One region of the Mesobacillus sp. ABV4_180 genome, then DNA from elsewhere that is predicted to be linked to it. Evidence: a T-box and tRNA genes for the amino acid it is inferred to sense, from the RefSeq annotation. Region 1 holds a T-box; the other holds one or more tRNA genes.

What was found. The T-box of region 1 lies ahead of glyQ (glycine--tRNA ligase subunit alpha). A T-box ahead of a tRNA ligase gene usually reads a tRNA of that ligase, here a tRNA-Gly.
Region 2: it has a tRNA-Gly gene. The T-box ahead of glyQ (glycine--tRNA ligase subunit alpha) is inferred to sense a tRNA for this amino acid. The anticodon was not compared.

What each region holds. Positions count from the first base shown of each region.
Region 1 is NZ_JBSWTJ010000001.1:1,570,679-1,586,154, reverse strand. It holds gene ACXAEA_RS07875 (pyruvate, water dikinase regulatory protein) at 1-795, opposite strand, end outside; gene ccpN (transcriptional regulator CcpN) at 826-1,458, opposite strand; gene glyS (glycine--tRNA ligase subunit beta) at 1,578-3,653, opposite strand; gene glyQ (glycine--tRNA ligase subunit alpha) at 3,646-4,536, opposite strand; T-box leader at 4,626-4,798, opposite strand; gene recO (DNA repair protein RecO) at 4,846-5,598, opposite strand; gene ACXAEA_RS07850 (YqzL family protein) at 5,630-5,773, opposite strand; gene era (GTPase Era) at 5,944-6,867, opposite strand; gene ACXAEA_RS07840 (diacylglycerol kinase family protein) at 7,095-7,481, opposite strand; gene ybeY (rRNA maturation RNase YbeY) at 7,465-7,935, opposite strand; gene ACXAEA_RS07830 (HD family phosphohydrolase) at 7,932-10,115, opposite strand; gene ACXAEA_RS07825 (PhoH family protein) at 10,300-11,259, opposite strand; gene yqfD (sporulation protein YqfD) at 11,262-12,449, opposite strand; gene yqfC (sporulation protein YqfC) at 12,466-12,750, opposite strand; gene ACXAEA_RS07810 (hypothetical protein) at 12,865-13,380, opposite strand; gene floA (flotillin-like protein FloA) at 13,415-14,413, opposite strand; gene ACXAEA_RS07800 (NfeD family protein) at 14,507-15,476, opposite strand, start outside.
Region 2 is NZ_JBSWTJ010000001.1:3,636,560-3,652,035, reverse strand. It holds rRNA gene ACXAEA_RS18695 (23S ribosomal RNA) at 1-1,215, shown strand, start outside; rRNA gene rrf (5S ribosomal RNA) at 1,364-1,479, shown strand; tRNA gene ACXAEA_RS18685 (tRNA-Asn) at 1,547-1,621, shown strand; tRNA gene ACXAEA_RS18680 (tRNA-Ser) at 1,625-1,716, shown strand; tRNA gene ACXAEA_RS18675 (tRNA-Glu) at 1,733-1,804, shown strand; tRNA gene ACXAEA_RS18670 (tRNA-Val) at 1,825-1,900, shown strand; tRNA gene ACXAEA_RS18665 (tRNA-Met) at 1,919-1,992, shown strand; tRNA gene ACXAEA_RS18660 (tRNA-Asp) at 2,033-2,108, shown strand; tRNA gene ACXAEA_RS18655 (tRNA-Phe) at 2,114-2,189, shown strand; tRNA gene ACXAEA_RS18650 (tRNA-Tyr) at 2,260-2,344, shown strand; tRNA gene ACXAEA_RS18645 (tRNA-Trp) at 2,351-2,424, shown strand; tRNA gene ACXAEA_RS18640 (tRNA-His) at 2,436-2,511, shown strand; tRNA gene ACXAEA_RS18635 (tRNA-Gln) at 2,550-2,624, shown strand; tRNA gene ACXAEA_RS18630 (tRNA-Gly) at 2,629-2,703, shown strand; tRNA gene ACXAEA_RS18625 (tRNA-Cys) at 2,712-2,786, shown strand; tRNA gene ACXAEA_RS18620 (tRNA-Leu) at 2,829-2,913, shown strand; tRNA gene ACXAEA_RS18615 (tRNA-Gly) at 2,965-3,038, shown strand; gene ACXAEA_RS18610 (B3/B4 domain-containing protein) at 3,197-3,865, opposite strand; gene queG (tRNA epoxyqueuosine(34) reductase QueG) at 3,969-5,126, shown strand; gene ACXAEA_RS18600 (amidase domain-containing protein) at 5,215-6,102, shown strand; gene trmL (tRNA (uridine(34)/cytosine(34)/5-carboxymethylaminomethyluridine(34)-2'-O)-methyltransferase TrmL) at 6,226-6,705, shown strand; gene nfsA (oxygen-insensitive NADPH nitroreductase) at 6,767-7,516, shown strand; gene ACXAEA_RS18585 (PrkA family serine protein kinase) at 7,840-9,735, shown strand; gene ACXAEA_RS18580 (hypothetical protein) at 10,011-10,193, shown strand; gene yhbH (sporulation protein YhbH) at 10,511-11,677, shown strand; gene ACXAEA_RS18570 (NAD(P)/FAD-dependent oxidoreductase) at 11,786-12,988, opposite strand; gene ACXAEA_RS18565 (C39 family peptidase) at 13,113-13,913, opposite strand; gene ACXAEA_RS18560 (glycine betaine uptake BCCT transporter) at 14,488-15,476, shown strand, end outside.

The DNA of each region.
Region 1 (15,476 bases):
GACCATATTAAGAATGACATTGGCGGTTTCTTCAACCGCTTTATTTGTAACGTCTATGACCGGGCACCCGATCCTCTCGACAATCCCATCGAAAAATTCGATTTCTTCTTTGATCCTCTCGATGTTTGCATAAATTGCCTTGTCGTTCAAACCAAGTGAGATTAATCGCTCCCGTCTGATTTGATTCAACTTATCAGGGGAAATCCTCAAACCAATGCACTTTTCCTTCGGAACGAGGAGTAACTCCTCTGGTGGATCTACCTCTGGTACGATTGGGACATTTGCCACTTTATAGCGTTTATGAGCAAGATATTGTGATAAAGGTGTTTTGGAAGTTCTCGAAACTCCGATCAAAACGATATCAGCCTTTAGAATTCCTCTTGGATCGCGTCCGTCATCATATTTTACAGCGAATTCGATTGCTTCTACTTTCTTAAAGTAATCTTCATCAAGCTTCCGGACCAACCCTGGCTCATATAACGGTGTTTCACCAGTAAGAACCTTAATTTGCTGCATCAGCGGACCTATGATATCACAGGCATAGATGCCTTCTTGCTCAGCAGTTTCTTTTAGGTATTCGCTGATTTCAGGCTTTACCAGTGTGTAGGCGATCATTCCGCCATCATGCTTGGCCATCGCTACCACTTCATCGATATGTACCTTATCCTCGACATACGGAAACCTTTTCAGGGAAACATCCACATGTTCGAATTGGCTGATGGCAGCCTTCGTAACGAGCTCTGCAGTCTCGCCGACAGAGTCAGAAACCACATAAATAATTGGTGTTTTACTCATTCCATTACCAATCCCTTCTCTATTCGCTTCTTATTCCTCTGCCAAGGCCACAAAAGCCTTTGTAATGTTGGTCTTTGTCAATCTTCCTACTATTTCATATCCGCCATCTGTATCTTTGATGATTGGAAGGGCATCAATCTGTTTTTCTATTAATTCCTTTGCGGCATCAATGAGCAGATCTTCCCTGCGGCACACGGTTATATTCGGCATTCTTGTCATAATGATATTGACAGGCAATGTAGCCAACTCCTGTTTGCCTATGCTTGCCCTCAGTAAATCCTTACGCGACAAGACTCCTACCAGTTTTGAACCCTTATCGACTACAAACAAAGTGCCTACATCTTCAAGGAACATCGTAACGATTGCATCGTACACAGATACATTTTCCGGAACTACTACCGGGATAGACTGATAATCTCTGACCAGGATTTTTTTCAGGTTTTCAGAAAGAAGCTGGTTTCCGGATTTTCCTGTATAGAAATAACCAACTCGAGGCCTTGCATCGAGATATCCCGCCATCGTCAGGATGGCAAGATCCGGCCTTAGCGTTGCCCTTGTCAGGTTAAGTTTCTCGGCAATATGCTCCCCAGTGATCGGTCCATTATCTTTTACGATTTGCAGGATCTGCTCCTGCCTTTTATTCAGTTCGATTGTCCTCACCACCCATCGGGAGATTTATTATATAAATATTATATACTACAGGAGGTAAATACAAGGAAGATTTTTCATACCCATTAAAGTGCCCCCCAGCTCAGGAGGCACTGGCCATGAATATGAGTAGTTTACTTTACTACAATATCATTTACTTTTGCCAGTTTCATGATTAAAACGGCCAGTGCAGCCATCTGGTTTAGACGGTTTTCCCGGACTTCTGGTTTATCGGACATGACCATTGTATGTTCGAAATAGTCATTGATTTCAGGCTTCATATCAACAAGCAGCTGATAATAAGAAGCGGCGTCCATTCTGTCCTCCGTCTTCCTTCCAAGCCCCAGATATTTTTCATATAGCTTTTGTTCTTGTTCGTTTTCGAATAGCGCTGGGTCGATGTCGCCCAATACGTCCTTTTTGCTTGCGATGTTCAGCACCCTGCTCAACGCTTCCATACTTTCTTTAAAGCCTTCATCGTTGCTTGCAGCCTGAAGTGCATCTGCTTTCTCGATCAATTCAGATACATTACCAATCTCACCGCCAAGAACCGCATCAATTATATCATAGCGGATTCCTCTTTCCTGCAGCAGATGCTTTACCCGTAATTTAAAGAATTGTATAAGGTCGTGGTAGATTTCCTCGTCAGAACGCTTTGGAATTCCTGCCTGGGAAACAAGATTCAAAGAAAGTCCAGCGAGGTTTTCCACGGAAACATTCCACTTCTTCTCAATCAGCGTTTGGACAATTCCTGTAGCCTGCCTCCTGAGTGCATATGGATCCTGAGAGCCACTTGGTATGATACCAAGGGAGAAGAACGAGATGATTGTATCAAGCTTGTCAGCAATTGCAACTAAAGCGCCTGCTTGTGAAGCTGGAACTGAGTCATCGGCATTCCTTGGCATATAATGTTCATTGATTGCTGCAGCTACTTCAGGACTTTCGCCTTTCTGCAGAGCATATTTTTCACCCATGATACCCTGAAGCTCCGGAAACTCATAAACCATCTGCGATACAAGATCAAATTTGCTGATTTGTGCAGCTCTGTCTGCCGCTTTTATAATATCAGGACCAAATTCCATCCGTTCCGAAATCGAATTGACAAGCTTTCGTACTCGTTCGGATTTATCGGCAATTGTGCCGATTTCTTCGTGATATACAATGGATTTCAGCTTAGCAAGTGCTGTATCGATCTGCTGTTTTTGATCTTCTTTGTAGAAGAATGCAGCATCAGCCAGTCTTGCTCTTAGTACTTTCTCGTTGCCCCGGGCAACTTTTTCGATATGAAGATGGTCACCGTTCCTGACTGTAATGAAATGAGGAAGCAGCTGGCCATCTTTTGACTTTACAGGGAAATACCTCTGGTGTTCCTTCATGGACGTAATCAGGACCTCACCTGGTATTTCCAGAAATTCATCTTCGAATCGTCCGTACAAAGCAGTCGGATATTCAACAAGATTATTAACCTCTTCCAGGAGTTCTTCATCAACAGGTATTACCCAGCCATTCTCTTCTTCAATTTTTTCAAGCTGTGAAATAATTGCATCTTTTCGCTTCTGGGAATCGGCAACTACATATTGTCCTAACATTACTTCTTCATAGTCCTCAGGTGCTGAAATTTTGACTTCATCTGCACCAAGGAATCGATGGCCTCTGGTAACATTGCCTGATTGGACACCGGCAATTTCGAATGGGATGATTTCATTTCCGAACATGGCAACGAGCCACTTGACCGGACGTACATAACGCAGCTCAAGGTCTGCCCAGCGCATGTTTTTCGGGAATGTCAAACCAGTGATGATTGTTTTCAATTCAGTAAGAAGGTCAGATGTTTCCTGTCCTTTTATGAATTTCCTGACGTGAGCATACTCAACGCCATTGATTTCTTTGAAGAAAATATCTTCTACTGTCATTCCCTGGCCGCGAGTAAATCCTATTGCCGCCTTGGACCACTCTCCGTCTGCACCTTGGGCAATTTTTTTGGCAGGGCCTTTTGCTTCTTCCTCACTGTCTTCCTGACGCTCATCGACATTCATGACAAGTAAAGCAAGCCTGCGAGGTGTTGAATAAAGGTTAATGCCCTCAAATCCAATATTGTTACTTTTAAGCCAGTTCTCCACTTTGGAAGCAAGCTGGTTGATGGAGTCAGTAATAAATCTTGCAGGCATTTCTTCCAATCCGATTTCAAGCAATAAATTCCGTTTAGTCATTTTCCACATGCTCCTTCCGTTTAATGATAGGGAAACCTAGTTTTTCTCTTTCATCATAGAACGTTTTCGCTACTTTCTTTGCTAAATTGCGGCATCGCGCAATATATCCAGTTCTCTCTGTAACGGAGATCGCTCCGCGTGCATCAAGAATATTAAAAACATGAGAACACTTAAGGACATAATCATAAGCAGGGTGAACAAGGCCCTCTTCCATTTGGCGGTGCGCTTCCTTTTCATAGATATTGAAAAGATTGAAGAGCATATCCTGGTCAGATGTTTCAAAAGTATATTTAGAGTGCTCATACTCTGGCTGGCCGAAGATATCTCTGACAGTAAATCCGTTCGTCCATTCCAGATCAAAGACATTTTCCATGTCCTGGATGTATGATGCCAGCCTTTCAATGCCGTATGTGATTTCGACTGATACCGGTTTGCAGTCAAGACCGCCTACTTGCTGGAAGTATGTGAACTGAGTGATTTCCATGCCATCAAGCCATACCTCCCACCCAAGGCCGGCACAGCCAAGGGATGGATTCTCCCAGTTATCTTCTACAAAACGAATATCGTGTTCCAGTGGATCGATTCCCAAAGCTTTTAATGACTCCAGATAAATCTCCTGGATATTGTCAGGAGATGGCTTCATGATGACTTGGAACTGATGGTGCTGGTAAAGCCTGTTTGGATTTTCTCCGTATCGTCCATCAGCCGGCCTGCGGGATGGTTCTACATAAGCGACATTCCATGGCTCCGGGCCAATCGCTCTTAAAAATGTGTAAGGGCTCATTGTTCCGGCACCCTTCTCGACATCATAAGCCTGCATAAGAATGCAGCCTTGCTCAGACCAATGTTTTTGCAAAGTTAAAATCATATTTTGGATATTCATCTGTACACCTCCGAATTTTTTAGATCGAGTTTAAAACCAAAATTTTTAAAATCAAAAAACTCCCGCCTCCTATGCATTGATTTCTCATGCATAGGGACGAGAGTTACCCGCGGTTCCACCCTATTTGCCGCTAAACACGGCCTCTTTAAATGTTTGATGTTGCTCCGGAATGCCTTCCTTAATTTCTGCAATCCGGCTCACACCAACCCGGACTCGCTTAATGCAGAGGGACTTAAGTACTCTTTTCCTTCACCGCAACATTATGTAATTAATTTGAATGATAGCGAAAAGGAACAGCAATGTCAATAGCTACAGCCGGTCCCTGAATGAGTCCATTTGATCAAGGAATTTCCTTGTTTTAAGATAGAGGCCAGAGTATTCATCGTAATAGGCAGAAATGACTTTTTTCAACTCAGCTTTTGTTTCCTTCTTTACGGATATATTGCCGAGCCTATTCAGATCCAGCAAATAAAATAAACGAAGCAGCCTGACTGTGCCAGATGAAGTTTTGATCCGGTATGGGTCGATTTCAAAACAGCGGTGGCAAAGCAATCCGCCTTCTTTTATGGAAAAATTGAAATCCCCTTCAGTCCTGCCACAATTTGTGCACTTGTCCAAAACAGGATAAAGCCCCTGTACATTAAGCATCTTCATTTCATAAATATTCGTCAGAATTTCCAGGTCATAGCCTTCGTTCATATAATTGAGCGTCTGTAACAGCAACTCAAATAAGAATGGGTTAGGTTTCCGATCCTCGGTCACTTTATCGGTCAGATCAACGATATAGCTGGCATGGGCTGTCAGGAATATATCCTCGCGAATGGACCTCATCGAAGAGATCATCTCCCCTTGCTGCAGCCCCCCCAGCCCTGAACTGGCCTGGAAAAGATACTGTCCATACGTAAAAAGCTGGGTGACGGCAGAAAGCCTGCTATTCGGCTTTTTTGCTCCTCTTGCCATCACACCAACTTTTCCGAATTCCCTGGTATATAAAGTAACTATTTTATTTGTTTCTCCATAATCTGTCGTTCTAATGACAATGCCTTCACATTTCTGCAGCATCTGCTGTCACCATCCATTACTACAGACAAACCTATGAGATTGGAAAATCCATTTCTGCTAGTTCTTCCTCCTGATAACCGGGTATTTCTTGATTGTCCTTCTCAAGTTCCTTAAAGAGAAGATATGTGTCAATGTTACCTGTTTGCGAGAACACCTTCCAGGTAAAATCCAACATCGAAAACCCCACCTTTCAATTTTTCACTAGCACTTTGTTTATCCCAAATCCTTATGATTATCATAGCCTGTCAATCAGATTTTCATGTTACGAAAAATTTGTAAATCCTGTTCATGAATAAAAGTTGCGAACTGTTAATATGTTAATGTTGGAGCATTTACCCCACATGCTTAATACTCATCTTCCCGGAAACCATAATCACGCAGCTGGGATGCCTTATTTCTCCAGTCTTTCTGAACCTTCACCCATAATTCCAGAAATACCTTTGACCCAAGAAGGTTCTCGATATCATGGCGCGCCCTTTTGCCGATTTCCTTCAGCATGCCACCTTGTTTTCCAATGATGATGCCCTTTTGAGAATCCCTTTCGACAATGACCGTAGCCATGACATGCACTATATCCTTTTCAGGCTGGCGTTCCATTTTTTCGATTACTACAGCAAGCGAATGAGGAATTTCTTCTCTTGTAAGATGAAGCGCTTTTTCCCTGATCAATTCTGAGACAATGAACCTTTCCGGATGATCCGTTACCTGGTCTGCCGGATAAAACTGCGGTCCCTCTGGCATGTTTTCCTTGATCTGTTCAAGCAGCTTTTCAATATTGTTGCCTTCAAGCGCTGATATAGGGACGATTTCTGCAAAACTAAACTTCTCATTGTAAGACTCAATTAATTCTAAAAGCTGGTCCGGGTGGATCAGGTCAATCTTATTGATCACGAGAAAGACTGGAGTTTTTACATTTTGCAGCTTCTCAATGATAAACTCTTCTCCACGTCCATACCCTTCCTGCGCATTAACCATAAAAAGGATTAAGTCTACTCCTTTTAATGTATTTTGTGCTACCTTCATCATGAAATCGCCAAGTCGATGTTTCGGTTTATGAATTCCAGGAGTATCAATAAAAATCAACTGTGAATCCTCAAGAGTTAAGACGCCCTGGACCTTATTTCGAGTCGTTTGCGGCTTATCACTCATAATTGCAATTTTTTGTCCAATTACCCTGTTAAGAAAGGTTGATTTTCCTACATTCGGTCTTCCAATGATTGATATAAAACCAGATTTGTGAGCCTTGTTATCTTGATTGTTAATATTCATACTGTAATTCCCTTCTCCACTTAATTTTACCTTATTTTCACCGAAAATTCATCGTTTGTAGCGAAAATGAAATAAAAATTTTAAATTTTCTAAAAACATCCAGGCACTGTTTGTACACTGTTATGATATTTTACTTAAGTTTGTTCCTGTTTTCAAATTGATTCAAACAAAGATTGTGAATCGAACTATTCATACTGCCAAAAAGAAAAGTTGCCCTTATTGGACAACTAACTAAACCACGCGAATATTCTAGGCAGGAAAATCATCAAACCGAGCGCTACACTGGCAATAGCAAAAAACAGCACAGCGCCAGCAGCGATATCTTTGGCCTGCTTGGCAAGCGGATGGAATTCTTTTGTATACATATCGACTGTGCGTTCGATTGCCGTATTCATCATTTCGAGTGAAATCATCCCTCCAATGGCGAGGATAACCGCAAACCACTCATACTTTGTAATGGAAAAAAAGAAGCCTGCAATGATGACAATAACAGAAATGATTATATGGATCTGTAAATTCCGTTCTCTTGCCGCAGCAAATACTATTCCCTGAAAACCAAACTTGAAGGAGGAAGCCAATGGATGCTTCCTCCGTTTATCAGCGTCCAAGCCCATATTCATCCAAAATTTCTTTCTGCCTGTTGAACATCTTCTTTTCATCCTCTTCATTCATATGGTCGTAGCCTAATAAATGCAGGAATCCATGGACAGCCAGAAAACCCAGTTCCCTCATGAAGGAATGTTCGTATTCTTCTGCCTGCTCTCTGGCCATAGGAACTGAAATGATAATATCCCCCAATAACCGTGGAATATCTCCACCCACTATTTCGAGTTCCCCTTCACCCATCTCTTCCATTGCAAAAGAGATGACATCCGTCGAGCGGTCCTTGTCACGGTATTCACGATTGATTTCCTGAATCCGCTCATTTGAGACGAATGTGATCGATAGCTCGCTCCCAGCCTGGACATTTTCCTTTTCTGCCGCAAAGTTAAGGAGCTTTTCGACTTCGTCTATTTCTTGTGTTGATAATTCGTTGATTTCATCCAAAAAATCGATTTCTAAAATCATGCCTGCTTCACCTTCTGTTTATTCATTTCGGGATATTCAATCCTGGAGTGGAAGATTCCTTTTAAAGTTTCACACAATGTTTCTGCAACAGTTTCAAGTTCTTTCAATGTTATGTCGCATTCACTCAATTGTCCATCCTGTAAACGGTCGTTAATGATATTATGAACAAGATTCTCGATTTGTTCATGTGTTGGATGAGCCATGGAACGTACAGCCGCCTCGACACTGTCGGCAATTCCTATTACGGCAGACTCCTTTGTTTGCGGCTTAGGTCCCGGGTAGCGGAAATCTTCCTCGTTTACCTCATGGCCGTTTTGTTTTGCTTTATAGTAAAAGAATTTCAGAAGTGTAGTTCCGTGATGCTGCTCCGCGATATCGATGATTTCTTTAGGCATCCGATACTTGCGCAGCATCTCAGCTCCATCAGTCGCATGGGCTATGATGATATTCTTGCTTGTTAATGCCGGGAGTTTATCATGCGGATTATCCATATTGATCTGATTTTCAATGAAAAATTGAGGGCGTTTCGTTTTTCCAATATCGTGATAATAACAGCCCACCCTTGCAAGCAGCCCATTTGCACCTATCGCCTCGCATGCCGCTTCAGACAAATTGGCGACCATTACACTATGGTGATATGTGCCTGGTGCCTCCGTAAGGATTTTTCTTAACAATGGATGATTCGGATTCGAAAGCTCGATCAGCCTCAATGTCGACAGAATCCCGAAGCCCGCTTCAAAAAATGGCAGCAAACCAATCGTCAGTACCGCTGACGTGATTCCAGAACCAAATGCGGCAATAACATAAAAACCATATTCCATCCCTGAATATTGACTGTTCCTTAAAAATAACATTGCAAGAATGACAATCAGGTTAATCATTGATACAAATAACCCTGCTTGAAGTATTTTAGATCGCCTGTTTTGTTTTTGCAAAAACAGAATGGCTGCCAGCCCGCTCATCAAAATATAGAGACCGATTGAAACATTCAAGGTGCCTGTAATTCCTTCATTGAAGATAATAGTTCCGCAAATGGCGAGGATTGCCGTCTGGATTAATGCAAGGCGTTCATAAATCAGGATTTTGATGAGCATGGCTCCCATGGCCGCCGGGAATATATAACCAATTTCCGAGTATTCAAACTCATCAAATAGGCTGACCAATTTCATGAGCAGGATGGATGTAATAAAGATAATACTGAAGATTAGAAAATTCTTTTGCTTTTTGTCCGCACTTTCCATTTCATTGAAAATGGTGTATAGCGCAAACAGAATTAATATAACCATCATGGCCAGGCCAATAAACGGCATATATGAATTTTCACTTTCCAGCAAGCCAACCAATTGAAGTTTTTCATAGATATTCCTGCTGATCAGCTGACCTTCATCAACCAGGATTTGCCCCTCAAGAATCCTGACTGGTTCAACACTGTCCATAGCCTGCTGTCGCAATAGCTCTGTAGCTTCAGGATCGTAGAATTCATTCTGGACAATTGCATACCTGCCGATTTCAACAACTGCATCCTTTAGGCTGCCGTTCAGACTGGAATAATTCAATTCTTCCTCTACAATCTTTTTAGCGTTCTCCACTTCATCAGCTGGAATCCTTTTTCCCATCACTTTATTGATGGCTGTTATCGTTAAGTCCTTTGCAATCAATAACTCCTCTTTGGGAGCCTGCAATAATGCTGTGAACACCGGGTCACCCAGATTTCTAGTTTCATTTTCGGTTAATTTTGTTTTCAATGCTGCCAATTTCTCTTCAATTGTTTGTCCTGAGGAAGCAGCAGCTTCTTCATCACTTGCACTTTCTCCCTCATCATTCTTCTGATCAGCCTCTTCTTCCGCATCCTCATTCACATCGGAAACGGATCCGAAAATCGAAGTTACTAAATCCACCCTGTTTTGGGTATACTCTTTCTTTACGTTGTAAACATCTTTTACTTGTTCAACTGCATCCCTGCGGCTTGCCTCCGTGCTTTTTTTATCTTCGATCGTTATAGGAGACCTAATGGTTTGCTCCGCCACAGAAAACAGCTCCAGATTGAGCTTTTCAGGTTTGACATTACTGTACATAGCAAGATACATCACAATGCCGATCAGCAAAAACAATAAAATCCTGAAGATTTTAATATTCAATAAGTTCAAAATGGCAGTTAACTGGACCTGCAGCTTCTCCATTTTCAGTCCCCCTATATGGCAAGATACCGCCAGTTGAGAATTAATGGTAAATACGCCTGACTTTATGTACCATCATATCAGTTTTTCGATTAAGTTTCACCTTCAAATGAAAAAAGCATGTCAGCTTCATTATTTGGGCAAAACAATAGCCCGCCCCGGGATATGCATGAGCGGACTATGATGTCTATTCTATTTTCCCGTATGCCGCGATGATTTTGCCCACCAGCGGATGGCGGACAACATCAGCCTGTTCAAGATGCACAAAGGAAATCCCGGATACATTGGTCAACACATTTTCAGCCTCAACCAGCCCTGACTTTGCCCCCTTCGGCAAATCGACCTGCGAAGTATCTCCGGTTATGACCATTTTCGAACCGAAACCAAGTCGTGTCAGGAACATTTTCATCTGGGCCTGTGTCGTATTTTGTGCTTCATCAAGGATGACGAAAGCATCGTCAAGCGTTCTTCCCCTCATGTACGCAAGCGGTGCGATTTCAATCGTGCCTCTTTCGATCAGGCGCAATGTATGTTCCGCACCAAGGATATCATGGAGGGCATCATATAGTGGTCGAAGGTATGGATCTACCTTTTCCTTTAAGTCTCCTGGCAGGAAACCAAGACTTTCACCCGCTTCAACAGCTGGCCTCGTAAGGATGATTTTTGACACAGTACCGTTCTTAAGGGCAGTGACTGCCATTACAACAGCGAGATATGTTTTACCAGTTCCCGCGGGCCCGATGCCGAACACGAGATCCCGGCTTTTGATTGCATTTATATAATGCCTTTGGCCAAGAGTCTTGACTCTGATCGACTTGCCCTTAACGTTTTTAGCGATTTCTTCTTCGTATAAATCCTTAAAGTATTCCAGTGTACCTTTTTCGGCCATCTGGATGGCATAAACCGCTTCTCTCTGGCTAATGCTTATACCCTTGCGGATGACGGCAAGCAGGTTATTCAGAACAGCTTGTGCAAGCTGAGCTTTGTCTTCTGGACCGGAAATGGCAACTGATTCCCCCCTTGAAACGATCGAAACTCCAAGCTCCTGTTCGATCAGTTTCAGGTTCATATCAGCATTGCCGAATAATGAAATGGCTTCATTTGGATTCGCTAGTTGTATTTCCATCGTTTTCAAATCTTCTGTCATTCTCAGTCTCCTTGGATAATTGGTTGTCCTACTGCTATATCTTCAATGATTGTAAAATGAGTGATTAGTTTTACTTTATCATTCTCGATTGACTGATGTAAAATTTTTTCCCCTTTAATGATAGCATTTTCAGGAAGGTAGTTTTTTATATCCTTTCTTGCCAATTCTTTTGCGCTATCCACTGCTTCTTCCCTTGAATAGATGCGTGTGACCTGTTCACGCTCCCTTAATGTCTTTTTCTCCACGAGCACCGGAAGTTCCCATTTGAAGAATTTCACTGCCTGCTCATTCACTTCCGTTTCGTACTCAGTAAACTCCTGTCTGCCAAATCCCCATACCGGGATCGTCTTCCCTGCTATTTTCAAAGCGTACTTTCTTTTCTCATTTCCATTGAATACCTGGAATGTGCTTTTCAAAGGCAGCTCCACTTTGGTTGAGTACCATGTCTCCCCTAGAATTTCGCCGGACGCAGCCACCGATTTTAAATCGTCTTCTTTACCGTATACCCCAGAAACAAGGAGCTGCCCCGGCATGACGAAATCATTCACTTTAACAACAGGCTCTCCTTTTTCCACGAATATCTTGACTACCGCAGCTTTCCTCTTCGCTACCAAATGCCTTGGACCGACCACATCCGGCTTCTTTGGTTCACTTTTTTCGACTGCCTGGAAATGATAGGTGGTTCCTTTCAATTCAACCCCGATCCAGGTCAGTGCACCGATTTTGTCTGTCAATTCCTTTTGAATCCGCTCAACATTATCAAGCGAAAACTGCAATTTCCCCACATTGATGCCCATCTTGTCCAATTCTTTGCGGATCTGGTGTTCAGTTGCAGGGCTCGCACCTTTAATCTCGATTCCCCAAACCATGTTGGAAAGAAGCACAATCAATCCCATAAACAAGCAAGCACCAAGGAAAAAACCACTGTTTGTCCATAATTTCCTTAAAAAGAAAGGGCCTCCAGCCCTTTCAAGAAACCTGATTTTGCAGTTACTTTCCCTCGCAGGGATTCTCAGCTTCTTTACATCCTGGAGATTGACGTAAAAGGTTACTGCCTCAGAGCCATGCTTTCTCACATTCCATATTGAAACGCCATTTCGTGTCAACTGGTTTAAAAATCTTTCTATTCCCTTTCCAGTCAATTTTACCTTTACCGTTCCCGAAAAGGTGTGAATCCATTGGTTTTTCATCGGTCTCCCCCTCATATCAATCATTTATATATAGAACCTGATCAATTTTCCCTTCAAGTAAAATTTCCTCGGGCAATATCGTCTTGATGACAAACGCCTTGCCCTTTACAAGAAGCTGGCCGCCTTTTATCATCAGCCGCACTTCACCATCGGAAAAGGCAAGAAGCCCTCGGTGATTTTCTATATAAATATGGACTTGCCCAATCATCGTGATTCTAGGGAGATCCATCATGACATCTTGAGGAAGATCCATTTTTTGTGTCATCCATTTACGAACATACTGGCCCCATTTTTTTGCCATAAAAAAAAGAACCCCCTTTCATCTCATATGTATGAGAAAAAAGAAGGTTCTAGCACTATTTTTAACTTTATAGATATGCATTCTTCCTGCACATACTATAAAACTTGTTACTGACTAATCTCTCTTGAACGGGTGGTGTGGCTTTTTTGCCCGTGGCTTACTGAGTACCTCAGCCCAGATCAATCCCTCAACCAGCCGGTCTTTTTCGGGCTTGAAGGCCAGTTCAGGTTCCTGTGATTCTCTTGGCTGCCTCATACGGCCAGCAGACTCTCCTGAAGTCATCCTGCTTCTCTCGGCTGTCCTCTCAGAGGGACCGGATTTTACCGTCTGTTCCTTTCTTTCCTGATACCTCTTTTGAATGTCAGAAAGATTGCCTGTAAGTACCTCGGTTTGTTTTGCCTGTGGTTCAATGGGAACTGTTTTTTGCCTAGGAATCGGCTGTGGACGGCGATTTGAATCGACTGGTATTGCTTCCGCCTCACTTAATCCTCCTGATGGCCTCGCAGGCCTCACAGGGCGCCTCTGCTGTTGCTGGGCATTTCCTTTAGCTTTATTGAAAAGGCTGGAAATCACCCCGATCAGGATGAACAGGGCAATCGGATTGCTGAATAACTCAAATAAGAGTTCCATGATGAGCCCCCCTTTCTTTTAACGGGTTCTCGCATCAGTTATTATTGTTATCATCTTTTTTTCCATTTGAAAGCTTGCCGATTGATCCTCTCATATCGGTATCAGCTGATATGTTCTGGATGTTCATATAATCCATAACACCGATATTGCCTTCACGCAGCGCTTCGGCCATTGCGAGCGGTACAGTCGCTTCCGCTTCGACAACCTTCGCTCTCATTTCCTGTACGCGCGCTTTCATTTCCTGCTCCTGGGCGACAGCCATCGCGCGTCGCTCTTCTGCTTTAGCCTGGGCAATTTTCTTATCCGCTTCTGCCTGCTCAGTTTGAAGCTCGGCACCGATATTTTTGCCGATATCCACGTCAGCAATGTCAATGGATAAGATTTCAAACGCTGTACCCGCATCCAAACCTTTGGAGAGTACCGTTTGAGAAATCATGTCAGGGTTTTCCAAAACTTTTTTATGGTTATCTGACGAACCAATCGTTGAGACAATCCCTTCACCTACACGAGCAACGATTGTCTCTTCGCCAGCACCGCCGACGAGCCTGTCGATATTAGCTCTTACAGTAATCCTTGCCTTAGCTTTGACTTCGATGCCGTCCATTGCAACACCAGCAATGAATGGCGTTTCAATTACCTTAGGATTAACACTCATTTGCACTGCTTCCAAAACGTCACGGCCAGCAAGATCGATTGCTGCCGCCCGCTCAAATGAAAGCTCGATATTGGCACGGTGGGCTGCAATAAGGGCATTTACCACCCTGTCAACATTCCCCCCGGCAAGATAGTGGCTTTCAAGCTGGTTTGTTGTTACATTCAAGCCTGCTTTATGTGCCTTGATCATCGGGTTGATGACCCTGCTTGGTATAACCCTTCTCAATCTCATCCCGACCAGTGTGAAAATGCTAACTCTGACACCTGCCGCCAAAGCGGAAATCCAGAGCATGACCGGAACGAATGTCAACAGCACACCAAGTAATATAATCCCAAGCGCGACTGCGATTAAAACAAATGCGGTTCCTGCTTCAATCATTTAACTGCCTCCTAAAATATATTCCATTCTTTTGATCCTTCACAAGTATCTCTGGCAATTTCCCAGCTGACAGAAAAGGACAAATAGACTTGGTTAATGGTTCGTAATTTCTCTTACTACAATCCTTGATCCTTCTGTTTTTACAATTCTTACTTTTTTATCTTTCTGGATAAAAGCACCCTCACTGACGACATCGATGCGTTCGTCATCAACGATGATCGTTCCTGAAGGACGCAGCGGTGTCAGTGTTATTCCCTCAACACCAATCAGCTCCAGGCGATTCTTGTTGGATACATAACCCTTTTCAGTGCTTGTTGAATCTGTCAAAATGATTCTCTTGAATAGTTTCATCCTTTTTCCAAACACCCTTATCATCAAGATAGATAACAGGATAGACGCAGTCAAGGCGATCAATAGTGAAATCCCCATATGAACCACATTATCCGATGCAACAAAGAAGCTTGCGAATATAGCTATGAAGCCAATGCCACCAGCAATTCCGCCTGGAACGAATAATTCCAGCAGAATCAGCCCGATACCGAGAGCGAACAAAATGAGTGCTTCGAATCCAGCCAGGCCAGCAACCATATGTCCGTAGAAGAATAATAACAACGAAGTAAGTCCAGCAAAACCAGGCAAGCCAAATCCTGGAGAATACAGCTCAAGAACTAGCCCCAGGCTGCCGATTGTCAATAAAATCGGAATGACAACTGGATGAGTCAGGAACCTCGCCAATTTTTCAGCAAATGTCTCATTTACATTCCTGATTTCGGCATTCTCATAGCCTAGCTTTTTTAATAAATCGTCGAGGTTCTTTACTGTTCCCTCGGAATACCCCACCTCGAGTGCCTGCTCATCAGTAAGGGTAAGCAATTTCCCCTTGCCTGCGCCAAGCTCTGGCAGATCAATGCTTTCATCAGCCATCGCCTGAGCATAAATCGGGTCGCGCCCGCTTTCTACCGCAGCGCTCTTCATAGCAGCAAACCAATAGGACTCCGCTTTCTTACCAGCTGTATTTCCCTGCTGGTCAATGATGGCAGCAGATCCCATCGTCGAACCGGGA
Region 2 (15,476 bases), 2.1 Mb from region 1:
ACTCGGCAAAATGACCCCGTAACTTCGGGAGAAGGGGTGCTCATTTGGGTGAATAGCCCGGATGAGCCGCAGTGAATAGGCCCAGGCGACTGTTTAGCAAAAACACAGGTCTCTGCGAAGCCGCAAGGCGAAGTATAGGGGCTGACGCCTGCCCGGTGCTGGAAGGTTAAGAGGAGGGGTTAGCACACGCGAAGCTCTGAATCGAAGCCCCAGTAAACGGCGGCCGTAACTATAACGGTCCTAAGGTAGCGAAATTCCTTGTCGGGTAAGTTCCGACCCGCACGAAAGGCGTAACGATCTGGGCACTGTCTCAACGAGAGACTCGGTGAAATTATAGTACCTGTGAAGATGCAGGTTACCCGCGACAGGACGGAAAGACCCCGTGGAGCTTTACTGTAGCCTGATATTGAATTTTGGTACAGCTTGTACAGGATAGGTAGGAGCCTGAGAAACCGGAGCGCCAGCTTCGGTGGAGGCGTCGGTGGGATACTACCCTGGCTGTATTGAAATTCTAACCCGCGCCCCTGATCGGGGCGGGAGACAGTGTCAGGTGGGCAGTTTGACTGGGGCGGTCGCCTCCTAAAGAGTAACGGAGGCGCCCAAAGGTTCCCTCAGAATGGTTGGAAATCATTCGCAGAGTGTAAAGGCACAAGGGAGCTTGACTGCGAGACCTACAAGTCGAGCAGGGACGAAAGTCGGGCTTAGTGATCCGGTGGTTCCGCATGGAAGGGCCATCGCTCAACGGATAAAAGCTACCCCGGGGATAACAGGCTTATCTCCCCCAAGAGTCCACATCGACGGGGAGGTTTGGCACCTCGATGTCGGCTCATCGCATCCTGGGGCTGTAGTCGGTCCCAAGGGTTGGGCTGTTCGCCCATTAAAGCGGTACGCGAGCTGGGTTCAGAACGTCGTGAGACAGTTCGGTCCCTATCCGTCGTGGGCGCAGGAAATTTGAGAGGAGCTGTCCTTAGTACGAGAGGACCGGGATGGACGCACCGCTGGTGTACCAGTTGTCTTGCCAAAGGCATCGCTGGGTAGCTATGTGCGGACGGGATAAGTGCTGAAAGCATCTAAGCATGAAGCCCCCCTCAAGATGAGATTTCCCATAGCGCAAGCTAGTAAGAACCCTGAAAGATGATCAGGTTGATAGGTCAGAGGTGGAAGCGCGGTGACGTGTGGAGCTGACTGATACTAATCGTTCGAGGACTTAACCAAATAGATCATTCGTTCTTCTTGAATTCTTCTTACACATTATCTAGTTTTGAGGGAATAAAGTTTTTTGCGAAAGCAAAATAACTTTCAAAAATTTCTCTTGCAAAATGCATAAAAAGCAGTATAATAGATATTGTCTTGAAAAAAAATGTCTGGTGGCGATGGCGAGAAGGTCACACCCGTTCCCATACCGAACACGGAAGTTAAGCTTCTCAGCGCCGATGGTAGTTGGGGGTTTCCCCCTGTGAGAGTAGGACGCCGCCGGGCAGGATGCATTTTCCATCCAGTTTCTCAGATACGGATCGTGAATCCAAGTCGCAGAAATATTGATTATTCCGCAGTAGCTCAGTGGTAGAGCACTCGGCTGTTAACCGAGCGGTCGTAGGTTCGAATCCTACCTGCGGAGCCATTTGGAGAGCTGTCCGAGAGGTCGAAGGAGCACGATTGGAAATCGTGTAGACGGTTACCGCTGTCTCAAGGGTTCGAATCCCTTGCTCTCCGCCATATAAACTTTATACATGGCCCCTTGGTCAAGCGGTTAAGACACCGCCCTTTCACGGCGGTAACACGGGTTCGAATCCCGTAGGGGTCACTTGATTTTTTCACAACAATGGAGGATTAGCTCAGCTGGGAGAGCATCTGCCTTACAAGCAGAGGGTCGGCGGTTCGATCCCGTCATCCTCCACCATAAAAACTTTATTACCGTCGCGGGGTGGAGCAGCCCGGTAGCTCGTCGGGCTCATAACCCGAAGGTCGCAGGTTCAAATCCTGCCCCCGCAATCAATGAGTTATTTTCAAGTAATATACTTGAAAATACTTTGGTCCCGTGGTGTAGCGGTTAACATGCCTGCCTGTCACGCAGGAGATCGCCGGTTCGATCCCGGTCGGGACCGCCATTTGTGGCTCAGTAGCTCAGTCGGTAGAGCAAAGGACTGAAAATCCTTGTGTCGGCGGTTCGATTCCGTCCTGAGCCACCATATATGCAAATCTGATGTACCAGGAAACATGATGAAATGGCTTTTTTAAAACTTGAAATCATGTTATAATGGAGGGGTAGCGAAGTGGCTAAACGCGGCGGACTGTAAATCCGCTCCCTCAGGGTTCGGCGGTTCGAATCCGTCCCCCTCCACCATTTTACAGGGGTATAGTTTAAAGGTAGAACGAAGGTCTCCAAAACCTTTGGTGTGGGTTCGATTCCTGCTACCCCTGCCAATTTTATAATGGCGATTGTGGCGAAGTGGTTAACGCACCTGATTGTGGTTCAGGCATTCGTGGGTTCGATTCCCATCAGTCGCCCCATTATAATCACAAAATTAATATTGTTGCATACAATATATTGGGCTATAGCCAAGCGGTAAGGCAACGGACTTTGACTCCGTCATGCGTTGGTTCGAATCCAGCTAGCCCAGCCATTTTGCGGAAGTAGTTCAGTGGTAGAATACAACCTTGCCAAGGTTGGGGTCGCGGGTTCGAATCCCGTCTTCCGCTCCAAAATGTTCGGCGGCATAGCCAAGTGGTAAGGCAAAGGTCTGCAAAACCTTTATTCACCGGTTCAAATCCGGTTGCCGCCTCCACTAGATTTCTAGTGTGAGCAGTAAGAAAGATCAATTTAATATGCCGGTGTGGCGGAATTGGCAGACGCGCACGACTCAAAATCGTGTTCCTTCTGGAGTGTCGGTTCGACCCCGACCACCGGTACCACTTTTAATATAAACAGGATAACCTGTTTTCTTTATTTTCAAAGATATGTATGCGGGTGTAGTTTACTGGTAAAACCTCAGCCTTCCAAGCTGATGTAGTGGGTTCGATTCCCATCACCCGCTCCATACATACGTGACTAACGCAGCATTTCGTTTCTCTAAAACGAAGTGTTGCGTTTTTTCTTTTTACGAATTCAATTGTAAGTATGTAATTGAACTAAAAAGTTATATAAAAGATTGATTGTTAATGGGTTCTGATTGTCGTTGAACAGAAAAAGGATGCATCAGCATCCCACAATTTTATACGTGCCTGTTCCACCATGGATTTGGGTGAACATGTTCATCAGTGATTCCGTCATTTTTTTCTTGTCTTCGTGAGTAGAAGATGGTCTTAAGTAAACGATTTGAAGTGCGTTTGTCGTACTTTCTGTAACCGAGGTTCTTGCCGAATCGACGAAAGGGCTGCCGAAGGGGCCTTCGTCATCAGCAGAGACGATCAAGTTGCCTAAGTTATTTGTCCTTCCGTTCAGTCCAGCGTATTCTTCGCTTTCATCTCCAATTTTGATTGTTACATTCCCATGCAATTTATCACTGTCATAGACTCCTATTGGTGTCTGGTATTCTAGTGAGAAGAAATTATTTAAGTCGATTGCGCTATGTATCGGCTGCAGATAGTTTTGCTTTGTTACCCGCCGGTAAAGAGCTTCGGCTGAGTGTCTGTATCGATTGGGATCCTTTCCGGTAGTTTTGAATATGGCGCGCCATTCCTTGATGCCTTGGAGGTCGGTTATACTCTTTTCCAAAAGGTCAAAGTAAATTGATTCCTGGAAAAGCTGTAGCCTGCCTTTCAACATTTGCGGAGAAGCGCCTACCTGGATATCGTTGTATTCGATGATTCCTACTGAAAAATCGGGAATGAGATCGCATATTGAGCTTGTAACTTGAATTTCCATTGATTCCACCTCCAAAACTGCTTTAAAATAGTTTATCATAAAAGTAATTTACTTTTAAATGTCAGGATTTATATAGATATCAAATTGGAAAGGAGGAACTACCATGGATACCTTAAGCTTGAAACGGGATATCATTGCTTACAGCAAAACGATTGGGATTGATAAAATTGGCTTTGCTGCCCCGTCTGCTTTTGAGGAAATGAAAATCCGATTATACAGACAGCAGGAACTTCAATATCAATCCGGGTTTGAGGAAAAAGACATTGAAAAGAGAACGGAGCCTGCCCTGATTTTTGAAAGTCCTAAGTCAATTATCTCTATAGCCTTGGCTTACCCTTCAAAGATGAGAACAACAGTGGTCAGCAAAAAGGGGGAAAGAAGAGGGATCTTCTGCCGTGCATCATGGGGAACTGATTATCACACTGTGCTTCGAGACCGGCTGCAAAAGCTCGAGGCGTATATAGCTGAAAAGGTTCCTGATGCCAGGTTCAAGTCAATGGTCGATACCGGGGAACTGGTTGACAGGGCTGTTGCTGAACGGGCTGGCATTGGCTGGAGCGGAAAGAATTGTTCAATCATCACACCTGAATTTGGATCCTATGTGTATTTAGGGGAAATGATTACGAATATCCCATTTGAACCTGATGCTCCTATGGAAGATCGCTGCGGCAGCTGCAATAAATGTGTGGATGTCTGCCCTACGGGTGCTTTGGTGCAGGGCGGGCAGCTTGATGCGCAGAGGTGTATTGCCTTCGTTACGCAAACAAAGGGCTTTCTTGCCGATGAGTTCAGGGAAAAGCTGGGCAACCGCTTATATGGATGTGATACATGCCAGACCGTTTGTCCTGAGAATAAAGGGAAAGATTTTCACTTCCATACGGAAATGGAACCGGATCCTGAGATTGCAAAACCTCTTTTGAAGCCTTTGCTGACAATGAGCAATCGTGACTTTAAGGAAAAGTTCGGTCATGTTTCCGGGTCTTGGAGAGGGAAGAAACCAATCCAGCGCAATGCGATTATTGCTCTTGCTCATTATAAGGATGAATCAGCCATTCCGGATCTTATTACCGTTTTAAAAGAAGACCCAAGGCCAGTGCTTAGAGGGACAGCAGCATGGGCCCTGGGGAAAATCGGCGGTACAGATGCATATGACGCATTGAATTTTTCAGCAGAGGTCGAAAAAGATGAGGAAGTGCTGGTTGAAATCGGCAAGGGACTGGAATTCTTCGCAGATGGGGCTAAGGCGAATACACCGTTGTAGAAGAATGGATTTTATTGAATCCATTCTTTTTTTATGCCTTAAACGTTGACTCCCTTCATACATATGAATGGTGAAGGGAGTGATGAACATGCGTGAGCAACTGCAGGAGCTTCTGGAACAGCGTGTCCTTCAATGTGTTTCCATGCCCCGCAATCAATTGCATGAATGTCCGGCAATAGAGCAGAAGAAGCAAAGCTGTGCGAAGAGGTCAGCTGAAATAGTAAAGGCAAGGGCAAAGGGCAAGGTTGATCGAATGGTGGAAAATCAAGAAAATACCTCGATTATGTATTCGGTCCATTTTCAATATTTAATCAGGCAACGAGATATATTTTACATGGAAGAAGAAGTTGAAAAAAGGCATGCGGAATTCTATAAAGGAATACTGGTGAACGATAGTAAACTGAATGAAGTGGAGCCTGCAAGAGCAGGAGCTGAGGCTGTCCCAGCTATTTCAGACCAAGAGGAGCATGGGAGGAAGGGGTTCCGGTACGACAGGCTGAAGGCTGTCCAATATGCTGAGAGATGGTGGAATGAATTCAATCCCGCTTATAAGAAGTTCGAGGTCGATTGCACAAATTATATTTCGCAATGTCTTCATGTCGGCGGGGCACCTATGCGGGGCTACCCGAACCGCAGCAATGGCTGGTGGATGCAGAATGATAATTGGAGTTTCAGCTGGACCGTGGCCAATGCGATGCGCTGGTATCTCCCTGCTCAAAAGCTGGGTTTGAGGGCAAGAGAGGTAGACAGTGCTGAGAAGCTCAAGCTAGGGGATGTCATCTGCTATGATTTTCAGGGGGATGGCCGATTTGACCATACAACGATTGTCACTGGCCATGATGCGAATGGAATGCCGCTTGTTAACGCGCACACTTACAATAGCCGGATGAGATACTGGGCATATGAGGATTCAACAGCCTATACCCCCAATATTAAATACAAGTTTTTTACGATTACTGATGACCAGGATGAGTAACCGACGGATTGGGATGGTCCTGTTTTTTTACTTGCAGCGTCAAACTCGGACTGCATTTCTTTTGTCGTCCTGCCGTGAAGTGGTATAATAGCTGTTAGAGTTTTTAACAGAGGTGAAAGTTTCATGGCATTTCATGTTGTATTATACCAGCCGCTGATTCCTGCAAACACAGGCAATATTGCGCGCACATGTGCCGGTACGGATACGGAGCTACATTTAATAAGGCCGTTGGGGTTCTCCACCGACGATAAGATGCTGAAGCGTGCGGGTTTGGATTATTGGGAGCATGTGAAGATTCATTATTATGATTCGCTCGAAGATTTCTATAACCAAAACTCTGGCGGGGAATTTTTCTATGTAACCAAATTTGGCAAAAAGGCTCACTCGGATTTTGATTACAGTGCTTCTGAAAAAGAGTTCTTCTTTATTTTTGGCCGGGAAACAACGGGATTGCCAAAAGAAGTGATTGAAGAAAATCTTGATCGATGCCTGAGGCTGCCGATGAATGAGAATATTCGTTCATTGAACTTATCAAATACAGCGGCCATTTTGATCTATGAAGCACTTCGCCAGCAGGATTACAGAGAATTACGGAAAAATTAGGGGACCTTATCCAGGTCTCCTTTTTAACATTATTTAAGAATCACAAAGGAGTTGGCACAAAATGAACCAGGTTATAGAAACAATTTTACAGCATCGTTCTATAAGGCGATTTAAAGATAAGCTTCTCGATCGAACACAGATTGAGACAATCGTAAAAAGTGCCCAGGCTGCATCCACTTCAAGCTTCATTCAGGCTTATTCCATTATTGGAGTAACGGACCAGGAGAAAAAGGACAAGCTTGCTGAATTGGCTGGCGACCAGGCTTATGTGGCGGCAAATGGACATTTCTTTGTGTTCTGTGCTGACCTTCATCGCCATAAAATCATTGGCGAGATGGAACATGCTGATTTGCTGGATTCGATTGAAAGCACGGAGAAGTATATGGTTGCGCTCATTGATGCTTCACTGGCTGCCCAGAATGCTGCAATCGCTGCCGAATCGATGGGGCTGGGGATATGCTATATTGGCGGAATCCGCAACGATCTTGAAGCAGTAAAAGAATTATTGAAATTACCTGAATATGTTGTGCCGTTATTTGGGCTTGCAGCAGGTTATCCCGATCAGGAAACGGATCTGAAGCCAAGGCTGCCTCTAGAGCACGTTTATATGGAAAATGAGTATCTGCAGGATCGGAATAAGTTCGAATCACAGCTCCAGGACTATAATCAAACTATCTCGGAGTATTACCAGGAAAGAACTGACGGGAAACGCAAGGATACATGGACCGGACAAATGGCAAAAATGCTCGGGCGGAAATCGCGGATGTATATGAAAGAGTTTGTGGAAAAGCAAAATTTGAATAAAAAGTAAAAAAGCTGCCTAATGGCAGCTTTTTTACTTTTTATTGATTCCCGGCTTATCATCGTAACCAGAAGTAAAGATCGCGGCTAGGAATGCAGCGGTAACGCCTAATATTAGAAGCAGTCGCATGTATATAAGCCTCCCTTTAATCGATTTTGTCCAGATAAACTTAATTATAGCTTATTATATCCAAACTGTGAAGGATGAGCTGATTTTTTCATGCCACCAGCAAAAAGGACAGCCATGACTGTAGAACGTTTACGCATGTTCAAATTGTTTGCTGCATAGAATTTATTAATCGTCTCTTGATAACGCTACATGGGGAGGTCCATATGGATATTTTAAAAAAGATTGAAATGTATCGCCAGGATGAAGAGAAGCTGAAGTGGGAAGGGACGTTCAGGGAGTATCTGGAAATTGTCAAAGAACAGCCTTGGGTTGCTCAATCTGCACATTCGCGTGTGTATAATATGATCAAAGATGCGGGGATTGAAAATGTAAAAGGCAAGAAGCGCTATTCCTTCTTTAATTCCCAGTTATTCGGCCTTGAAGAACCATTGGAAAGGCTTGTCGAGGAATATTTCCATCCGGCAGCAAAAAGATTGGATGTCAGGAAGAGGATCCTTCTTCTGATGGGACCGGTAAGCGGCGGTAAGTCGACACTGGTAACAATGCTGAAAAGAGGCCTTGAGGCATATTCCCATACAGACAGGGGAGCGATCTTCGCGATTAAAGGGTGCCCGATGCATGAAGACCCGCTTCATATGATTCCCCACCATCTGCGCAAGGATTTCTATGATGAATATGGCATCCGCATTGAAGGCAATTTATCTCCGCTGAATATGATGCGGCTTGAACAGGAATATGGAGGCAGAATCGAAGATGTGATCGTTGAACGGATTTTCTTCTCCGAGGATAAGAGAACCGGAATTGGAACATTCAGCCCGTCTGATCCAAAATCACAGGATATCGCAGACCTGACAGGAAGTATTGACTTCTCGACCATCGCCGAATATGGTTCTGAATCTGATCCGCGGGCATACCGTTTTGATGGGGAATTGAATAAAGCGAACCGTGGGATGATGGAGTTCCAGGAAATGCTGAAGTGTGATGAAAAATTCCTCTGGCATTTGCTTAGCTTGACGCAGGAAGGAAACTTCAAAGCGGGAAGGTTTGCATTGATCAGTGCCGATGAACTGATTGTCGCCCATACGAATGAAACGGAATACCGTTCATTCATCTCCAATAAAAAGAATGAAGCTTTGCATTCACGAATTATCGTAATGCCGATTCCTTATAACTTAAAGGTGTCCGAGGAAGAGAAAATCTATGACAAGATGATCAGGGAGAGCGACGTGAATGATGTGCATATTGCGCCTCATACATTGAGGGTAGCAGCGATGTTCACGATCCTTACACGCCTTAAAGATCCGAAGAAAGGCGATATTGACCTGATCAAGAAAATGAGGCTGTATGACGGCGAGAATGTGGAAGGATATAATAGCGCTGATGTTGAGGAGTTGAAGAAGGAACATCAGGATGAAGGCATGAGCGGCATTGATCCTCGTTATGTCATCAACCGGATTTCCTCTACAATCATCAGGAAGGAAGTTAAAACGATCAATGCCCTTGATGTCCTGAGGTCGCTCAAGGAAGGACTTGACCAGCATCCATCCATCACTGCTGAGACGAGGGAGCGCTACCTGAACTATATTTCACTTGCCCGCAAAGAATATGATGACATTGCGAAAAAAGAAGTTCAGAAGGCATTTGTTTATTCTTACGAAGAGTCGGCTAAAACACTTATGGATAATTATCTTGATAACGTCGAAGCATACTGCAACAAGGCGAAGATGCGTGATCAGCTAACTGGTGAGGAAATCAACCCAGATGAAAAGCTGATGCGATCAATCGAGGAGCAGATCGGCATTTCCGAAAATGCGAAAAAAGCCTTCCGCGAAGAGATATTAATCAGGATCTCCGCTTATGCACGCAAAGGAAAGAGATTTGATTACAATTCACACGACCGCCTGCGGGAAGCCATACAGAAAAAGCTGTTTGCAGACCTTAAGGATGTCGTCAAAATCACGACCTCTACAAAGACACCAGATGAATTGCAGTTGAAGAAAATTAACAATGTAGTCGCCAGGCTGATTGACGAGCACGGATACAACTCCACCTCCGCAAATGAATTGCTGCGCTATGTTGGAAGCTTGTTAAATAGATAGAACCCTAGGGCCTGTACAATTGTGCAGGTCTTTTAAGTTTGGCTGTGTTAGAACAGATTTTTGTTTTTAAGTCCTGTTGATTGGAGTGGAAAGCGCGCAGACTCCTTCGGGATCAGCTGGACAGGTGAGACCCCGCAGGAGCTTGCGACGAGGAGGCTCAGCGCCAGCCCCGAGGAAAGCGAAGCGCCTGGAACGCAAATCAACAGTCTAATATAACACAGCCAATAGTTTAAAAATGTGTGCAGAGGGAATAGTACAGGCAAGAGGTGATAAGAATGAACAATAAAGAATTGCCGAAAAACTATGTCCCTAAAAATAGTTCCATGGCCCACAATGAAGAAGAAATGGAAAACCTAGGTAAGCAAATGGAGAACCGCCGTACTGGCGAAGTGCTGAAAGAAAAGTACGATAAGGTACCCGATCCGGTACAGTTCGATAAAAATAAAGATAAAGAGTAGCCTTTGCTGAAAAGCAAAGGTTATTTTTATGCTAGTAAATACACATTCATAGACACAAGACCACCTTGCAGACCTAATTAAAGCTAAGAAATCTGAGGGTGTAACCGGACAGCTGAATCTATAATGTTTTTGCAGAAAATGGGCTTGTCCAGCGATTAGAGAAAAGGCTAATTGTCAAAATTATTTGTAAATTATTTTGTCTTCCTGCATAAGATAGAGTAATTACAATTCCTTCAGGCTATGGCCATCGGGATATTGTATGAAACGATGTTGTGTTGTGTTACAGCCATTTGACAATTAAAAAGGAGGGGTTGAAAATGACCGATGAAAGTAGTCACCAGTTTGTGATTTCCCAGGAAGATTGGTCCCTCCACCGCAAAGGACATGATGATCAACAGCGCCATCAGGAAAAGGTGCAGGAAGCCATCCGAAACAATCTGCCTGACTTGATCACTGAAGAAAACATTATCATGTCCAACGGCAGGGATGTCGTAAAGATTCCGATAAGGTCACTGGATGAGTACAAAATCCGTTATAACTATGATAAAAACAAACATGTAGGCCAGGGCAACGGGGATACGAAGATTGGCGATGTTGTCGCCCGTGATGGCTCAGGCCAGCAGGGTCCTGGAAAAGGGCAAGGCGCTGGTGACCAGGCCGGAGAAGATTATTATGAAGCAGAAGTATCGATGATGGAAATTGAAGAAGCGTTGTTTAAGCAGCTTGAGCTGCCGAATCTCAAAAAGAAGGAGCAGCAGGAACACCTAGTGGAGAATATAGAATTCAATGACATCAGGAAGACTGGTTTAATGGGCAATATTGATAAGAAACGCACGATGATGTCAGCTTACAAACGTAATGCGATGACAGGAAAGCCGGCATTTCATCCGATTTACAAGGAAGACCTCAAATTCAAGACATGGAATGAAGTCGTAAAGCCTGAGTCCAAGGCCGTTGTTTTGGCAATGATGGATACGAGCGGCTCGATGGGATTATGGGAGAAATACATGGCGAGGAGCTTTTTCTTTTGGATGACCCGTTTCCTTCGATCCAAATACGAAACGGTTGAAATTGAATTCATTGCCCACCATACTGAAGCAAAGGTAGTTTCCGAGGAAGACTTTTTCTCAAAAGGTGAAAGCGGCGGAACTATCTGTTCATCCGCATATCGAAAAGCATTAGAACTTATTGAAGTCAAATATAATCCTAGCAAGTTCAATATTTATCCTTTCCATTTTTCCGATGGTGATAACCTGACCTCCGACAATGCCCGCTGTGTGAAGCTAGTTGAAGAACTGATGAAGGTCTCCAATATGTTTGGATATGGAGAAGTCAATCAGTACAACCGCCACTCGACCCTAATGTCCGCGTATAAGAACATTAAAGATGAAAACTTCCGATACTATATCCTCAAGCAGAAAGCCGACGTATTCCATGCGATGAAGAGCTTTTTCAAGCAAGAAGAAAACAAGATATATGCTTAAAAAGAGCCAGCCTTGGAGGCTGGCTTCTTCATGTTTATTTCTCGAATGGCTGTAAATCTGCCAGAATTAATTGCCAGCTGCAGGGAGGATCTCCGCCACCATACATGATTATCTTTCCAGCTTCACGATATCCGCATCTTTATTTGGTTTCCCAAGAATTAAATCCCGTATAATGATCGAGCCAAGCATGCTGTAAATTGTTCCGTTCCCTCCGTAGCCTAATAAGTAGTATATCCGGTCTTTTGAGGGATGTTTGCCGATAAACGGCAGCAGATCGACGGATTCACCAAAAACTGCACCCCAGGCGTAAGCTACTCTGATATCAAGCATTGGAAATAACTTTTCAACTTCCAGCTTGATCCTAATCGCTCTGTTATTAATCCATTCTTCACTCTGCGGTGTTTCTGGTTTGTCTTCATCAAGGCCGCCAGCAACGATTCTCCCGTCTTGGGTCGTCCTAAGGTATAGATAGGGCCGTTTCGTTTCCCATATCAAAGCCTTGTCTTTCCATACTGACAGATCATCTATTGGTTCTGTTGCCATAGCATAGGACCTGTTGAGGTCAGCCCTGGTTTCTGAAAGAAATGGAGGTTTTTCATAACCGGTTGCATAGAGTATATGATCTGTATGGATCACGCCAAGTGAAGTGTTCACTTCTATCCCATTTTCGTATTCGTCGATTCGATCAGCAATTACATGTTCAAAAATGTCCACACAATCAAGTTCATTCATATATTGAATGAGACTGCGGCTAAATTGAAATGGATTGACTTCAGCATCACCATGGGTAATGATGGCTGCAGGTTTGGAAAAAGGAAAATGTTCCTCAATCTCTTTTCTCGTCCAATATTCCGCTTCAAAACCGTACTTAATTAACGTTTCGAACTCTTTCTTTAATTTGCTGACATCGGCAATTTCACTTGCATAATAAAAACTCTTCCTTCGCAAGAATTCGCAGGATTCAGGAAGGTTCTCTGCAATATCTTCAAGGTGGTCGACAGCTTCCCTGCACATTTCATAAAATCGGACTGCTTTGTCCTTTCCAATCAGTTCAATCAGTTCATGAAGCATGATGTCATTCGAATAGTGCAATAAGCCTGTATTGGCTAATGTACTGCCGCTTCCCATCTTTCCTTTGTCCAGAACAGCTATTTGAAGCCCCTCTTTTGCCAGGGTATAGGCACATAATGAACCAGACATCCCGCCGCCAACAATGACTACATCATAATGGGCTTTAATATTTGCTTTTTTTATATGGATATCATCTTCTTTTGTCGTATGCCAGAATAACTTGCCATTATGTAAATCCACGGGTTATCCTCCATTCATATGCGCTTATTTTTACCCGAGCCAAAGGTCTTGAAACATTGTTGGACAAATAAAGGGAGCACCACCTTGAGTGGTACCCCCTTTCAAATATAAATATACAAATCTATCATTTTGATATTCCAATCGCCTGGCTGCCCATCTGGATCCAAGCCTGTTCGAATGCTTTTCGCGGAACGGCTTTATAACCGGCACCAGCAAGCGGATCGTTCATATAAATTGATTTTTCGTCATAGCCCACAACTACTACACTGTGCTCTCTGTAGGTAATCTTGACGCTGCCGGTATTGGTTTCCCAAATGGTGAATTCAGATTCAGGTAGCGGCGCGTAGGTTGAGTTCGTTATTACCCACACTGGAGAGCCACTATTGATCAATTCATAAACTGCATCAATCGTCTGTCCAGTTACATCCTTGATTTTACCGGGAAGATAGCTCTCAGCAAGGTTTGCAACGGGTCCATGGTAAACACCGTATCCAGATTTTTTAAAAGTATAGATATCTCCAACGAAACCATCATATGGATTGCCGCGGACATAATTTGCGTCACGGAACGGTATTTTATGTATCTGCTTAGCCAGAACCATTTTGTCTGATTCGATTCCTTCAGATTTGAGAAGCATTGCCAGACTGGTGACTTCGCATCCGCGCTCTAATTCAGGAAGCTGGCTGATATGAGGAACACCCTCAATCATTTTATTATCGTCCGGGCTGGTAAATTTCTTAAGAGCTTCCTTATCTTCAATAGGTTTCGTAACTAAATGAGCCTCTGTCCGTGTGATTTTTGGTGCCTCAGCAGCTCGTGCCTCAGCGGTGGGATTTTCAATTGACCGGATTTTTTCTGCGCCTAAAAATGTAACCAAGAAGATGGTTCCAATTGACAATGTTCTAATAAGGATTTTTTTATTCAAAGTATCTTCTCCTAACAATAATCCTGTGCAGTTTAGGAACTGGATAAGGCCCTATCAACTATCAATTTTAAACAAGAATCGACATCGATTCAATAGACTAATAGAATTATAACTGGAATCTGCTGGTAAAAATTCTTATGGTTTGGAAAATAGACATGAGGAGGAATTGCCTGTTGGTCGATATATCGTGAAAAGTGGTTGATATCCTCCGGAAAGTGGTCGATATATCGTGAAATGTGGTCGATATCCTCCCAAATGTGGTCGATATATCGAAGAATTGGTCGATATCCTTCTAGAATGTGGTCGATCTATCCATAAATCCGCTGATTTAGCTTTTTTATTGCGTCTGAAAAGAAGAATCTGCCCGATGTAAAAAATGATCCGAAATATACACTTGAAAACAATAAAATTGCATGAACACAAGAAGAATTGGTCAAAATCCCTGTAAACATTTTTAATGAAGAATTAGGCAATACTAGCTCTGTTACGAGTGCAATCTTTTAAAAAAGCCGATGAATTATGTTAGGGTATTAGAGGGCTAAAAGAAATGAATAAACAAGAAGGGAGTTTTTTTATGAAGAAAGATTCATCCGTTTTTTACATATCGACTGGAATCTTGCTTATGATGGTCCTGTTCGGAGTGTTTGTCCCAAAAACACTTGAAACGGTTACCGCTGATATACAGGCATTTATTACAGATTCCTTTGGCTGGTATTATCTAATCCTTGTATCTGTTATCGTTCTTATTTGTTTGTATTTCTTGATCAGTCCACTTGGAAGGATCAGGCTGGGCAGACAGGATGACCGACCTGAATTCTCTACTCTGACCTGGTATGCGATGCTGTTCAGTGCTGGGATGGGGATCGGCCTCGTTTTCTGGGGTACTGCGGAGCCAATCAGCCACTACATGGTCTCAACCCCGACCGGAGTGGAACCGGGCACAAATCAGGCAATCCGGGACTCAATGAGATTTACATTTTTCCACTGGGGAATCCATGCATGGGCGATTTACGGGATTGTTGCATTGGTTCTGGCCTATTTCAATTTCCGCCATGGAAAGCCAGGATTGATCAGTGCGACGCTTGAACCGATCCTTGGTGACAGGGCAAATGGCACTGCTGGAAAAATCATTGATGTGATTTCAGTTGTCGCAACTGTGATTGGGGTGGCAACAACTTTAGGATTTGGAGCTGTACAAATTAACGGGGGGCTTTCTTACCTGTTTGGAATACCTACAAGTTTCATAACACAATTGCTCATCATTTTGATCGTTACAGTTTTGTTCATGATATCAGCATGGTCAGGTCTGGGAAAAGGAATCAAAATCTTAAGCAATGTAAACATGAGTCTGGCAGCCCTATTGCTATTGGCCATGCTCATTTTGGGCCCAACGCAGTTTATTCTGAACTTATTCACTAACACCATGGGGTCTTATATTCAAAATTTACCGGCAATGAGCCTCAGAATTTCTCCATTGAATGAAGGAATTCGATCTTGGATTAATGGCTGGACGATTTTTTACTGGGCATGGTGGATTGCTTGGGCACCATTTGTAGGGATTTT